DNA from 2 places in the Klebsiella quasivariicola genome. Region 2 is predicted to be linked to the other one. Evidence: predicted binding sites of a transcription regulator. Region 2 holds the regulator's gene; the other holds the start of a gene.
What was found. The regulator sigma-54, encoded in region 2, starts transcription at its own class of promoters, with help from an activator protein. The targets are predictions, from matches to a motif close to GTTGGCACANNTTTCGCTNT.

Region 1 (7,401 bases), 640 kb from region 2:
ATCGACAGTACCGACTGCACCCCCTATCGCTGGGCGGCTCTGCCGCAGGATTTCACCATTCGCGAAAGCGGGACGGGACGGATGCGCACTCAGATCGTGCCTGATGCCGCGACCTGCCCGTCGTGCCTCGCGGAGATGAACGATCCCCGGGCGCGCCGCTACCGCTATCCCTTTATCAACTGCACTCACTGCGGGCCGCGGCTGACCATTATTCGCGCCATGCCCTACGACCGGCCCTTCACCGCAATGGCGCCGTTCCCGCTCTGTTCCCCTTGTGAGGCGGAATTCCGCGATCCTGCCGATCGCCGTTTTCACGCCCAGCCGGTGGCCTGTCCCGACTGCGGGCCGCAGCTGCAATGGCAGGCAGAAGGGGAAACGCTGGACGGTGAGGCGGCGCTGCAGGCAGCTATCGCGCGGCTGGCGGCGGGCGACATTGTGGCGATAAAAGGCATCGGCGGCTTTCATCTGGCCTGCGACGCCGGTAATTCCACAGCCGTTGCCACGCTGCGGGCGCGAAAACACCGTCCGGCGAAACCGCTGGCGGTGATGTTGCCGTCAGCGGCGGGCTTACCCGCCGACGCCGCGGCGCTGATGGGCTCCCCGGCGGCGCCCATCGTACTGATTGCTAAAGCGCAGGTCTCCGGCCTGTGCGACGAGATTGCGCCAGGGCTTGCGGAAGTTGGGGTGATGCTGCCGTCTAATCCGCTGCAGCATTTGCTTCTGCAGGCCCTGGCGCGCCCCATCGTGATGACCTCCGGCAACCTTAGCGGCCGCCCGCCGGCCCTCGATAATACCGAAGCGCTTAACGATTTGGCCGACATCGCCGACGGCTTTCTCCTGCATAACCGCGATATCGTACAGCGGATGGATGATTCGCTGGTGCGGTCGAGCGGAGAAATGCTGCGCCGCGCCCGGGGCTACGTCCCGGATGCGCTGCCGCTACCGCCGGGGCTACAAGACATCCCGCCGCTGCTGGCTCTTGGCGCGGATATGAAAAATACCTTCTGCCTGGCGCGTGGCAGCGAGGCGGTGCTGAGCCAGCACTTTGGCGACCTTGGCGAGGAGGGCGTTGAACAGCAGTGGCGCCGCGCCCTGCAGCTGATGCAAAGCATTTACGCGTTTGTGCCACAGCGGGTGGTGGTTGATGCCCATCCCGGCTATCGCTCAACGCAGTGGGCGGCGTCCCTGTCGCGGCCGGTGGAGACGGTGCTGCATCACCATGCTCATGCCGCGGCGTGCCTGGCCGAGCACCGCTGGCCGCTCGACGGCGGCGATGTGATTGCCCTGACCCTCGATGGTATTGGCATGGGCGAAAACGGTGCGCTGTGGGGTGGGGAGTGCCTGCGGGTGAACTATCGCCAGTGCGAACATCTTGGCGGACTGCCGGCCGTGGCGCTGCCGGGCGGTGACCTGGCGGCGCGCCAGCCATGGCGTAATCTGCTGGCCCACTGTCTGGCATTCGTCCCCGACTGGCAGGATTATCCGCAAACCGCCGCGCTGGGGCAGCGAAACTGGCCGCTGCTGGCGCAGGCCATCGAACGCGGCATTAATTCGCCGCGCGCCTCTTCCTGCGGACGGCTGTTTGACGCCGTTGCCTGCGCGCTGGATTGCGCGCCGGAGAGCCTGAGCTATGAAGGCGAAGCGGCCTGTCGGCTGGAAGCGCTGGCCGCCAGCTGCCCCGGCGTCAGCCACCCGGTTACGCTGCCGTGGCGCGACGACACGCTGGACATGGCGACCTTCTGGCGACAATGGCTGAGCTGGCAGGCGACCCCGGCGCAGAAAGCCTGGGCATTCCATGACGCCCTGGCCTGTGGGCTGGCGGCGATGGCCCGCGGCTGCGCCACCGCCCGCGGTATCGAGACGATGGTCTGCAGCGGCGGGGTGCTGCATAACCGCTTGCTGGCGGCGCGATTGACCTTTTATCTGGCGGATTTTACTCTGCTGTTTGCGCAGCAGTTGCCGGCCGGCGACGGCGCAATCGCATATGGTCAGGCGGTGATCGCCGCCGCCCGCGGGCAGGCTCAAGGAACACAATCATGATAATGACAGTTTTACGCCAGCAGCCGCGCGCCGCGGGTCTGGTGCTGGGGTTGATCGCGGCGAATTTACTGGCCTGGTGCTGGGCGCTGCAGGCCTTTGGCGACAGCGGCGCGCTGATGGCCGCCAGCCTGCTGGCCTGGGGCTACGGCCTGCGCCACGCGGTGGACGCTGACCATATCGCGGCGATTGATAACGTGACCCGCAAGATGATGCAGCAGGGGCGGCGGCCTTTCGCCGTCGGGGCCTGGTTCTCGCTGGGCCACTCATCGATTGTGGTGCTGGCCTCGGCGGCGATTGCCGCGACCGCCACGGCCTTCAGCGCGCAGATGAGCTGGCTGCACGACACCGGCAGCGTCATCGGCACTGCCGTGTCGGCGCTGTTTTTGCTGGCGATGGCCTTTATCAATCTGGTGATTTTACGCAGCGTCTGGCGCAGCTTTCGGGCGTGGAAGCGCGGCGAGCCGGTGAGCGACGAGATCGTCAGCGGCGGCGGGGTGATGAGCTGGCTGTTTGGTAAAACCTTTCGTCTGGTCAGCCGCAGCTGGCAGATGTACCTGGTCGGCTTCCTGTTTGGTCTCGGCTTTGATACTGCCACCGAAATCGGCGTACTGGGTATCTCCGCCGCCGGCGCGTCGAGCGGGATTTCTGTTTGGTCGATTATGGTCTTCCCGGCGCTGTTCGCCAGCGGTATGGCGCTGGTGGATACCCTCGATAACGTGCTGATGGTCGGGGCCTACGGCTGGGCGTTCAGCAAACCGCAGCGCAAGCTCTATTACAACATGACCATTACCGGTACCTCGGTGGTGGTGGCGCTGTTTATCGGCGGTCTGGAAGCGCTGGGCCTGCTGATGGATAAGTTTGCGCTCAGCGGCGGAATATGGCGCTGGGTGGGGGCGTTAAACGATAACCTCGGCGATGCCGGATTTGTGGTGGTCGGGCTGTTTGTCGCCTGCTGGGCGCTGTCGGTGCTCAACTACCGCTGGCGCGGCTACGACAATCTGGCGCGCTAGGCTGGATATTTTCCCGGCTTGCGCTGCGCTTAGCCGGGCTACCAGGACAATACTGTAGCCCGGCTAAGGCGTTTACGCCGCGAGCCGGGAAAACCATCAGCTTACCAGCTGCTTGAGCAGCGCAAAGGCCTCTTTCATTTTGTCTTCGCTGACCACGAAGGCGCGCAGTTGATTTTCCGCATCCAGCCCTTTCGCCACCAGCCCCTCTTTAGCGGCCACGATGTTCCACGTCAGATCGTCGCGGCGAGTGTCGCCGGCCAGATGCAGCGGCAGATCCGGGGTTTTCACCTTCACCAGCATTGGCGGCAGCTTGAGTTCCCCCGCCTGCGCCAGCAGGTTCTTACTCAGACACATCGCGCTGAGTAAAATCGGCTGCAGGAACGGCAGCACCATACCGTTGATCTCCGCACAGTCGCCGAGCGCATAAATCGCCGGGTCGCTGGTTTGCAGTTGATTATTGACCACCACGCCGCGGTTAATCTGCAATCCGGCATGGCGCGCCAGCGACGTTTCCGGGCGCAGGCCCGCGGCGGCGACTACTGCATCGACGGTTATGGCGCGCTGGCGGTCGAGGCTGACGCGAATGCCGTCGGCGGTTTGTTCCAGCGCTTCCAGCTGCGTTTTCAGCATCAGGTGTACGCCCATTTCAGTGAGCCGATGCTGCAGGCGGCTGCTGGCCTCCGGCGGCATTAGCGCCGCCAGCACGCTGGCGGAGTTATCGACCACCGTTACCGCTTTGCCGGCGCGGCAGAAATCCATCGCCAGTTCGCAGCCAATCAGGCCGCCGCCGACGATCAGCACCCGCCTGGCGTCGCGGAGCTGGCTCTGCGCCGCGCCATATTCGCGCTGGCTGTTCAGCGTCAGCATCAGCTCGCGCCCCGGCACCGGGGGGATAAACGGCGTCGCCCCGGTGGCCAGCACCAGTTTGTCATAGCGCCACTGCCGATCCTGACTCTTGACCTGATGATTTTCGGCGTCGATATCGCTCACCCAGGTGTGCGGATACAGGCGCAGATTGTACTGTTCGGCGAACTCGCCCGCGCTTTGCAGGGTCAGGTCGTCGGCGTTCTGCCCGCGGCTGATGACATGGCTGAGATCCGGTTTGTTGTACTCATCCATGCTATCGGCGGCGATTAAGGTCAGCGGGATTTGCGCATCCTGCTTACGAATATTTTTCACCAGCTGGCGGGCCGCGAAGCCCGAGCCGATGATGACGATGCCATCACTCATTTTGCCTCCGTTGCCAGTACGTCAAAGACATCTTTGCCAAGAGAACACTCAGGGCAGAGGAAATTGTCCGGCACTTCACTCCACGGCGTACCCGGCTGTACATCCTGGTTGGGTTCGCCCTTCGCCGGGTCATAGATCCACTGGCACACGCTGCACTGCATCATGGGACCGAGGTCAGCGGCCGCGGCGGCGGCGCAGGCGCAGTCCTGTGGTTCCGGCGTTGTCGCTGCTTCAGCAACCGGCAGCGGGGAGAGGGCCCACTGGCGGGCGATGTCGCGACCGTGTTGGCGGCACAGTTCCAGCGCGTCGATATCCGGACGCCATTTGGCTTTCAGGCTCAGCGACATTTCAAAGCCGGCATCCTGCAGACGGGTGGAGAGGCGGTCTACTGCGCCGCCGCTCCAGCCGTGGGAGCCAAAGGCGCTGGCGCGTTTATTGCGAAAACGCAGCCCGGTCATCTCTTCCACCAGCCCGGCGATTTTCGGCATCATCACGTTGTTCATGGTGGAGGTGCCCACCAGTACGCCTTTCGAGCGGAAAACGTTGGTCAGAATGTCGTTTTTGTCGCTGCGGGCGACGTTAAAGATTTTCACCGCCACCCGTGGGTCAACTTCGGTGATCCCCTGGGCAATGGCGTCCGCCATCATGCGGGTATTGTTGGACATGGTGTCGTAGAAGAGAGTGATGCGATCTTCCTGGTAATCCGCCGCCCACTCGAGGTATTTCTCGACGATTTGCGTCGGGTTATCGCGCCACACCACGCCGTGGGAGGTGGCAATCATATCCACCGGCAGGTTGAAGCCGAGGATCTCGGTAATTTTCGGCGTCACCAGGCGGCTGAACGGCGTCAGGATGTTGGCGTAGTAGCGCTGGCACTGTTCGTACAGTTCAATCTGGTCTACTTCATCGTTGAACAGGTGTTCGTCGCAGTAGTGCTGGCCGAAGGCGTCGTTGCTGAACAGCACCGCGTCGCCGGTCAGGTAGGTCATCATGCTGTCAGGCCAGTGCAGCATCGGTGTTTCCACGAAGATCAGCTGCTTACCGTTACCGATATCGAGAGTATCGCCGGTTTTCACCACGTGGAAGTTCCACTCCGGATGATGATGGTGGCCGTTGATCGAGTCGATGGCGTTGGCCGTGCAGTAAATCGGCGTATCCGGGATCTGCATCATCAGTTCGGTCAGCGCGCCGGCATGGTCCTCTTCGGCGTGGTTAATGACGATATAGTCGAGGTCAGCCAGATCGATTTCGCTGCGCAGGTTCTGCACGAACTCGCGGCTGAATTTATGATCGACGGTATCGATCAGCACGTTTTTCTCCTCGCGAATGAGATAGCTGTTGTAGCTGCTGCCGCGCAGCGTTTTATATTCGGTGCCATGGAAATCACGCACTTCCCAGTCACGTTGGCCAACCCAAAGAATGTTATTTTTAACCGCAATAGACATAGCAACCTCAATCAATACAGTGTGTTTAAACTCAGTTGACTGGCTTATATCAAGTTGCATGCCAACTTTTTAATTCATTGATAATTAGCTATTTTTAATTTTTACTGATTTTGGTTGCTGTCAAAATGACAATGGCTAAAATAGTCGATATGACAATACGTGTTGTCAAAATGACAATGGAGCGGCAATGAGTTTTTCCGTCGACGAGTTGGCGAGAATCGCCATTGATTTACAAAGCGATATTGGTCACACCGACCGCTTTTCGCGCCTGATTACTACCCTGCGGCAGATCCTCGGCTGCGATGCCTCGGCGCTGCTGCGCTATGAGGCGCATCAGTTTGTGCCGTTGGCGATCGATGGCCTGGCGCAGGATGTGCTCGGTCGCCGCTTTGCCCTGGAAGGGCACCCGCGGCTGGAGGCGATTGCCCGCGCCGGGGATGTGGTGCGCTTCCCGGCGGATAGCGATCTGCCTGACCCCTATGACGGGCTGATCCCCGGTCAGGAGAGCCTGAAAGTTCACGCCTGCGTGGGTCTTCCGCTGTTTGCCGGGCAGACGTTGATTGGCGCGCTGACCCTTGACGGCATGGATGCCGACCGTTTCGATAGCTTCAGCGATGAAGAGCTGCGGCTGATTGCCGCGCTGGTGGCTGGCGCCTTAAATAACGCGCTGCTTATTGCCCGTCTTGAAGCGCAAAACGTGCTGCCGGAGCAGTCGGTGAATTACCCACAGCCGGAACGTCAGGAGATTATCGGTCTGTCGACACCGATGCTGCAGCTGAAAAAAGAGATTGAGATTGTTGCCGCCTCGGACTTAAACGTGCTGATCAGCGGCGAAACCGGCACCGGCAAAGAGCTGGTGGCGAAGGCGGTGCATCAGGGGTCGCCGCGAGCGGCTAATCCGCTGGTGTACCTCAACTGCGCGGCGCTGCCGGAAAGCGTGGCGGAGAGCGAGCTGTTCGGCCACGTGAAAGGGGCGTTTACCGGGGCTATCAGCAACCGCAGCGGTAAATTTGAGATGGCTGATAACGGCACCCTGTTCCTTGATGAAATCGGCGAACTGTCGCTGGCGTTGCAGGCGAAGCTGCTGCGCGTGTTGCAGTATGGCGATATTCAGCGCGTCGGCGATGACCGCAGCCTGCGGGTCGATGTGCGGGTGCTGGCGGCGACTAACCGCGATCTGCGCCAGGAGGTGGTGGCAGGGCGCTTTCGCGCCGATCTCTATCACCGCCTGAGCGTCTTTCCGCTGTCGGTCCCGGCGCTGCGCGAGCGGGAGAATGATGTGGTGCTGCTGGCAGGCTATTTTTGCGAGCAGTGTCGATTGCGGATGGGACTGGCGCGGGTGGTATTGAGCGCGTCAGCGCGCGCCAGGCTGCAGCAATGGTCGTGGCCGGGCAACGTGCGCGAACTGGAGCATGCCATACATCGGGCGGTGGTGCTGGCGCGGGCCACCCAGGCCGGCAATGACGTGATGCTGGAGCCGCAGCATTTTCAGTTGGCGGTCGAAGCGCCAGCGTTGCCAACTGAGGCGGCGCCCGAGGTACCGGCTGCGGCGACGTTTAATCTGCGCGAGGCGACCGACGCTTTCCAGCGCGAAGCGATTGCCCGCGCGCTGGCGGCCCACCAGGGTAACTGGGCGGCGACCGCCCGTGCGCTGGAACTGGACGTCGCCAACCTGC
Region 2 (7,401 bases):
AGACGGGTGATACCGATCAGCCGATCCACATCGAGTCCGATCAGCAGTCGCTGGACATGCAGGGCAACGTCGTCACCTTCACCGGTAACGTGGTCGTGACCCAGGGGACGATCAAAATTAACGCGGATAAAGTGGTGGTCACCCGTCCGGGCAATGAGAAAGGCAAAGAGGTGATCGAAGGTTTTGGTAACCCGGCCACTTTCTATCAGATGCAGGATAATGGCAAACCGGTAAAAGGCCGGGCGTCGAAAATGCGCTACGAGCTGCAGAACGATTACGTCGTGCTGACCGGTAACGCTTATCTGGAACAGCTCGACAGCAACATCAAGGGCGACAAGATCACCTATCTGGTGAAAGAGCAAAAAATGCAGGCCTTCAGCGACAAAGGTCGACGCGTCACCACCGTTCTGGTGCCGTCTGAGCTGCAGGACAAAAGCGGCAACCAGCAAAAGAAGAGTAACTAATTCGTTATGGCAACCTTAACTGCGAAGAATCTCGCTAAAGCTTACAAAGGCCGCCGCGTGGTGGAAGATGTCAGTCTCACCGTTAATTCCGGGGAGATTGTCGGCTTGCTCGGCCCGAACGGCGCCGGTAAAACCACCACCTTCTACATGGTGGTCGGTATTGTGCCGCGCGATGCGGGCAATATTATTATCGATGACGAAGACATCAGTTTGCTGCCGCTGCACGCGCGCGCGCGCCGGGGCATCGGCTATCTGCCGCAGGAAGCCTCCATTTTCCGTCGCCTGAGCGTCTATGACAACCTGATGGCGGTCCTGCAGATCCGTGACGATTTGAGCAGCGAGCAGCGGGAAGATCGCGCCAAAGAGCTGATGGAAGAGTTTCATATTGAGCACCTGCGCGACAGCCTCGGTCAGGCGCTCTCCGGTGGTGAACGCCGCCGCGTCGAGATCGCCCGCGCGCTGGCGGCGAACCCGAAATTTATCCTTCTGGATGAACCCTTTGCCGGCGTTGACCCGATCTCCGTTATCGATATTAAACGCATCATTGAGCACCTGCGCGACAGTGGCCTCGGCGTGCTGATTACCGACCATAACGTCCGTGAGACCCTCGCGGTCTGCGAACGGGCGTATATTGTCAGTCAGGGACACCTTATCGCTCATGGTACACCGCAGCAGATCCTCGAAGATGAGCAGGTTAAGCGCGTGTATCTTGGGGAAGACTTCAGACTCTGATAGGGTAGAGGTTACAGACGTTTTAGCCGGAGATATTTACCCTGAACATGAAGCAAGGTTTGCAATTAAGGCTTAGCCAACAGCTTGCCATGACGCCGCAGCTGCAGCAGGCGATTCGTTTGCTGCAGTTGTCCACGTTAGAACTCCAGCAAGAGCTCCAGCAAGCGCTGGAAAGTAACCCGTTGCTTGAGCAAACCGATCTTCACGACGAGGTAGAGGCAAAAGAGGTGGAGGACCGCGAGTCCCTCGATACCGTCGACGCGCTTGAGCAAAAAGAGATGCCCGACGAGCTGCCCCTCGATGCCAGCTGGGATGAAATTTATACCGCCGGCACGCCGTCGGGTAACGGCGTCGACTATCAGGACGACGAGCTGCCCGTCTATCAAGGTGAAACCACCCAGACGCTTCAGGATTACCTGATGTGGCAGGTTGAGCTAACGCCTTTCACCGACACCGACCGCGCCATTGCCACCTCCATCGTCGACGCCGTCGACGATACGGGCTACCTCACCGTTCAGATTGAAGATATCGTCGACAGCATCGGCGATGACGAGATCGGTCTGGAAGAGGTGGAAGCCGTTCTGAAGCGTATTCAGCGTTTTGATCCGGTTGGCGTCGCGGCGAAAGATCTGCGCGACTGCCTGCTGATCCAGCTGTCGCAATTCGCCAAAGAGACGCCGTGGCTGGACGAGGCCCGGCTGATTATCAGCGAGCATCTCGATCTGCTGGCCAACCATGATTTCCGCACCCTGATGCGGGTGACGCGCCTGAAAGAAGAGGTGCTGAAAGAGGCGGTGAACCTGATCCAGTCGCTGGATCCTCGCCCTGGTCAGTCCATTCAGACCAGCGAACCAGAATATGTCATTCCCGACGTACTGGTCCGCAAGGTTAGCGGCCGCTGGGCCGTGGAGCTCAATGCCGACAGCATACCCCGGCTGAAAATCAATCAACAGTATGCAGCAATGGGCAACAGCGCCCGCAATGACGCCGACAGTCAGTTTATTCGCAGCAATCTGCAGGAAGCCCGCTGGCTGATCAAAAGTCTGGAAAGCCGTAACGATACGCTGCTGCGCGTTAGCCGCTGCATCGTTGAACAACAGCAGGCTTTTTTCGAGCAGGGTGAAGAGTATATGAAGCCGATGGTGCTGGCCGATATCGCCCAGGCCGTCGAGATGCATGAATCGACGATTTCCCGTGTGACCACGCAAAAATATCTGCACAGTCCGCGCGGTATTTTTGAACTGAAGTATTTCTTCTCCAGCCATGTGAATACCGAAGGCGGCGGCGAAGCCTCGTCGACGGCCATTCGCGCGCTGGTGAAGAAGCTCATCGCCGCGGAAAACCCCGCGAAGCCGTTGAGCGACAGTAAGCTCACCTCCATGCTGTCCGAGCAGGGTATCATGGTGGCGCGCCGCACTGTCGCGAAGTACAGAGAGTCTTTATCCATCCCGCCGTCAAACCAGCGTAAACAACTGGTCTGACACAACCGATAAGGAAGACACTATGCAGCTCAACATTACAGGACACAACGTCGAGATCACTCCCGCCATGCGCGACTTCGTCACCGCGAAGTTCAGCAAGCTGGAGCAATTTTTCGACCGGATCAATCAGGTCTATATTGTGTTAAAAGTAGAGAAAGTGACGCAAATTGCGGACGCGAATCTGCATGTCAACGGTGGCGAAATCCATGCCAGTGCGGAAGGGCAGGATATGTATGCAGCTGTCGATGGTCTTATCGATAAGCTGGCAAGACAGTTAACGAAGCACAAAGATAAACTAAAACAACACTAATTGTCCGGGCCCCCTGCGACCGCCGTCAGTGAATATCGACGACGGCCGCGGGGGCGCTCAGGTGAAATTATGATGAACAACGATTCGGCTCTACAACTGAGCAACGTCCTGAACCAGGAATGTACCCGTAGCCAGGTTCACTGCCAGAGCAAGAAGCGCGCTCTGGAAATCATTAGCGAACTGGCCGCCAAACAGTTAAGTTTGCCGCCGCAGGTGGTATTCGAAGCGATCCTCACCCGCGAAAAAATGGGCAGTACCGGAATTGGCAATGGTATTGCCATTCCCCACGGAAAACTGGAAGAGGATACGCTGCGTGCTGTCGGCGTTTTTGTCCAGCTGGAAACCCCCATCGCCTTCGACGCGATCGACAATCAGCCTGTCGACCTGCTGTTCGCGCTGCTGGTGCCGGCCGATCAGACAAAAACCCACCTGCATACGCTCTCCCTGGTGGCCAAACGGCTGGCGGACAAAGCCATTTGTCGTCGCCTGCGCGCGGCGCAGAGCGATGAAGAGTTGTATGAGATCATCACCGAAGCAGGAAGCAGCGATGACGCATAACGGCAGTCGCACCTTATCCTTTATCGTACTGAGGAGAAACGGTACATGGTACTGATGATCGTCAGCGGCCGCTCGGGCTCGGGGAAATCCGTCGCTCTGCGAGCGCTGGAAGATATGGGCTTTTACTGCGTGGATAACCTGCCGGTCGTGCTGCTGCCCGACCTGGCGCGGTCGCTGGCTGACCGTAATATCTCCGCGGCCGTCAGCATCGACGTGCGTAACATGCCGGAATCCCCGGAGATCTTTGAGCAGGCGATGCAGAATCTGCCGGAATGCTTTTCTCCGCAGCTGCTGTTTCTCGATGCCGACCGCAACACGCTGATCCGCCGTTACAGCGATACCCGTCGCTTACATCCGCTCTCCAGTAAAAATCTGTCGCTGGAAAGCGCCATCGACGAAGAGAGCGATCTGCTGGAACCACTGCGTTCCCGCGCGGATCTGATCGTCGATACGTCCGAAATGTCGGTGCATGAGCTGGCCGAGATGCTGCGTACTCGCCTGTTAGGCAAACGCGAGCGTGAACTGACGATGGTCTTCGAATCCTTCGGCTTTAAGCACGGCATCCCGATCGATGCTGATTACGTCTTTGACGTACGTTTCCTGCCCAACCCGCACTGGGATCCGAAACTACGCCCGATGACCGGTCTGGATAAGCCGGTGGCCGCCTTCCTCGACCGGCACACCGAAGTGCACAACTTTATTTATCAGACCCGGAGCTATCTTGAGCTATGGCTACCGATGCTGGAGACCAACAATCGCAGCTATCTGACGGTGGCCATTGGTTGTACCGGCGGGAAACATCGTTCAGTTTATATTGCTGAACAACTGGCTGACTACTTCCGCTCCCGCGGCAAGAACGTACAGTCTCGTCATCGGACGCTGGAAAAACGTAAATCATGACCGTAAAGCAAACCGTTGAGATCACCAATAAGCTGGGCATGCATGCCCGCCCGGCGATGAAGCTGTTTGAGCTGATGCAGAATTTCGATGCCGAAGTACTGCTGCGCAACGACGAAGGTACCGAGGCGGAGGCAAACAGCGTGATTGCCCTGCTGATGCTGGACTCGGCGAAAGGGCGTCAGATAGAGGTAGAGGCCAGCGGTCCGCAGGAAGTTGAGGCGCTGGCCGCGGTTATTGCGTTGTTCAACGCCGGGTTTGACGAGGATTAGTCTTTACTACACAAGGGTGTAGCAATCACCCCTTGTGTATATCAAAACCTACCCTGCACCTCTTCAAGCACTCTATTACGCAGGCAGCCGATCTTTTCAATTTCCACTTCAATCGTATCGCCATCTCGCAGGAACAGCGGCGGGGTGCGCTTTTTCCCCACGCCGCCCGGTGAGCCGGTCAGGATAACATCGCCCGGCGTCAGCAGGCAGAAGGTGCTGATATAGGCAATCAGCTCCGGGACGCTATGGATCATGCTGGCGGTATTGTCGTTCTGCACTTCCATACCGTTGAGCCGGGTTTTGATGGCCAGCGCGTTAGGGTCGGCGATTTCATCCCGCGTCACCAGCCAGGGGCCAAAGCCGCCGGTCGATGGCCAGTTTTTGCCGGCGGTAAACCAGGCGTGCTGCCAGTCGCGGGCCGAGCCGTCCATATAGCAGCTGTAACCGGCAACGTGCTCCAGCGCCCGCTCGACGGGAATATTGCGCCCGCGTTTGCCGATCACCAGCGCCAGCTCGCCTTCATAATCAAACTCATGGCTGGCAGCCGGTTTAATGATCTCGCCCAGATGCCCGCACTGGGAATCCGGGAAACGGATAAACAGCGTTGGATCGGGATCCTGCTCGTCAAACTCCAGCCTTTTGGCCTGGTAGTTCATCCCGACGCAGAGGATCTTCTGTGGGTCGGGGATCAGCGGCAAAAATTCGATCTCATCAAGGGCATAGTCGATCGCCATATGCGACAGCATTTCTGCCGGGATATTGTCCATTGCCGCCAGAAAGGATTTCAGCGACGGATATTGCAGAAAATGCCGGGTTAAATCGACAACGCCATCCCCCCGCAACAAACCATAGCGGGGAATATTGCTTACACAAAAACTGATTAACTTCATTAATAACTCTCTGGATATTCTTCAGAAAACAGAGGTCCTGCCGGAAAGTGGACTAAAAAACCGGTGGTGGTCAGTAGTTCACTCAGCCCGCAGAACCCAATGCACCGGGGGGCGGCTTCATCGTCGAGGGATGTTAACACGGCGTACCCTTTCTCCCCCAGTACGCCGCCCTGCCAGAGTATTCTCTGGGCCTGATCCTGCAGCCATGGCGACTCGCTTCGCCAGGCCAGAATATGCAGCAGCGTCTGCCTGACAGCCGTATCATCGCCGTGTCCATCGCGACGCAGGCGTGACCAGACCGGCAGCGCCACGCTGCGCACGGTCTCAACCAGGGCGGGCAGATCTGCCGTCAGACCGGGGGCATGACGAAAGCGCCGCAGCACATCGTCACAAAGCGGGTTCTGCGCCAGGGGCTGCTGGCGGGCAAGGCGCAACCCGGCAGCGGCGTAGACCGGCTCCGTAAGTACTACAGCGGTTCGATCGGTGTCATTGACCGGTAGCTGGAGCATTTTCAGGCCAGAGGCCAGCTTGCAGACCTGTTCCAGCGACTGATGAAGGTAGCCTGCCAGCGAGGTCCTGGTGACCCGGGAGGCGGTATATTCAGGTATTGCTGTTTCAGACATCTCTTTCTCCTTGTAGGGTATTCCCGGCTTGCAGACGGCTGTGAACCCGTAGCCTGGCTCAGCGCAGCGCAAGCCGGGAGAACGTATTTCCCGGAGGCGATGCTGCGCATCTGTCCGGGCTACAGATCCATGCAATCCGGTAGCCCGGACAGGTACCGGTTTACATCGCCAGCACGTACTTGAGCATCACCCCGGCGGCTATCGCCGAGCCGATCACCCCGGCCACGTTCGGGCCCATCGCGTGCATCAGCAGGAAGTTCTGCGCGTCCGACTCCAGACCCACCTTGTTCGACACCCTGGCCGCCATCGGCACTGCCGACACCCCCGCCGAGCCGATCAGCGGGTTGATTTTGTGTTTACTGAACACGTTCATCAGCTTCGCCATCAGCACCCCGGCCGCGGTCCCCACGCAGAAGGCGATCACCCCCAGCACCAGGATCCCCAGCGTCTGCGGCTGCAGGAACTTGTCCGCCACCAGCTTGGCCCCCACCGACAGCCCGAGGAAGATGGTCACGATGTTGATCAGCGCGTTCTGCACCGTGTCGCTCAGCCGCTCCACCACCCCGCTCTCGCGCATCAGGTTGCCGAAGCAGAACATCCCCAGCAGCGGCGCGGCGTCCGGCAGCAGCAGCGCCACCAGCAGCAACAGCACCGCCGGGAACAGGATCTTCTCCCGCCGGCTCACCGTGCGCAGCTGTACCATGCGGATCTTCCGCTCCTTATCCGTGGTCAGCGCCTTCGCGATCGGCGGCTGGATCAGCGGCACCAGCGCCATGTACGAGTAGGCCGCCACCGCGATGGCCCCGAGTAATTCCGGCGCCAGCTTGCCCGACAGGTAGATGGCCGTCGGGCCGTCGGCGCCGCCGATAATGCCGATGGCCGCCGCCTGCGGCAGGGTGAAGCTGATGATGCCGAAGTAGTTCAGCGTCAGCGCCCCGAGCACGGTGGCGAAGATACCGAACTGCGCCGCCGCCCCCAGCAGCAGGGTGCGCGGGTTGGCCAGCAGCGGGCCGAAGTCGGTCATCGCCCCGACGCCCATAAAGATGACCAGCGGGGCGATGCCCGAGCCGATGGCCACCTTATAGAAGATGGCCAGCACCCCGGCGGAGTAGCCCATGTCCACCGCCAGCGTCTCCATCTGCCCCTGCACCGACGGCAGGGCCAGGGCCAGCGC

Region 1: norV (anaerobic nitric oxide reductase flavorubredoxin) is a predicted target of sigma-54. The motif match lies at 5,772-5,791, and genes of this name have one in related genera.

The regions. Positions count from the first base shown of each region.
Region 1 is NZ_CP022823.1:1,176,166-1,183,566, forward strand. It holds gene hypF (carbamoyltransferase HypF) at 1-2,040, shown strand, start outside; gene B8P98_RS05925 (HoxN/HupN/NixA family nickel/cobalt transporter) at 2,037-3,050, shown strand; gene norW (NADH:flavorubredoxin reductase NorW) at 3,147-4,280, opposite strand; gene norV (anaerobic nitric oxide reductase flavorubredoxin) at 4,277-5,725, opposite strand; gene norR (nitric oxide reductase transcriptional regulator NorR) at 5,913-7,401, shown strand, end outside.
Region 2 is NZ_CP022823.1:534,876-542,276, reverse strand. It holds gene lptA (lipopolysaccharide ABC transporter substrate-binding protein LptA) at 1-464, shown strand, start outside; gene lptB (LPS export ABC transporter ATP-binding protein) at 471-1,196, shown strand; gene rpoN (RNA polymerase factor sigma-54) at 1,244-2,677, shown strand; gene hpf (ribosome hibernation promoting factor) at 2,700-2,987, shown strand; gene ptsN (PTS IIA-like nitrogen regulatory protein PtsN) at 3,057-3,545, shown strand; gene rapZ (RNase adapter RapZ) at 3,591-4,445, shown strand; gene npr (PTS phosphocarrier protein NPr) at 4,442-4,714, shown strand; gene B8P98_RS02680 (fumarylacetoacetate hydrolase family protein) at 4,756-5,604, opposite strand; gene B8P98_RS02675 (hypothetical protein) at 5,604-6,227, opposite strand; gene B8P98_RS02670 (oxaloacetate decarboxylase subunit beta) at 6,388-7,401, opposite strand, start outside.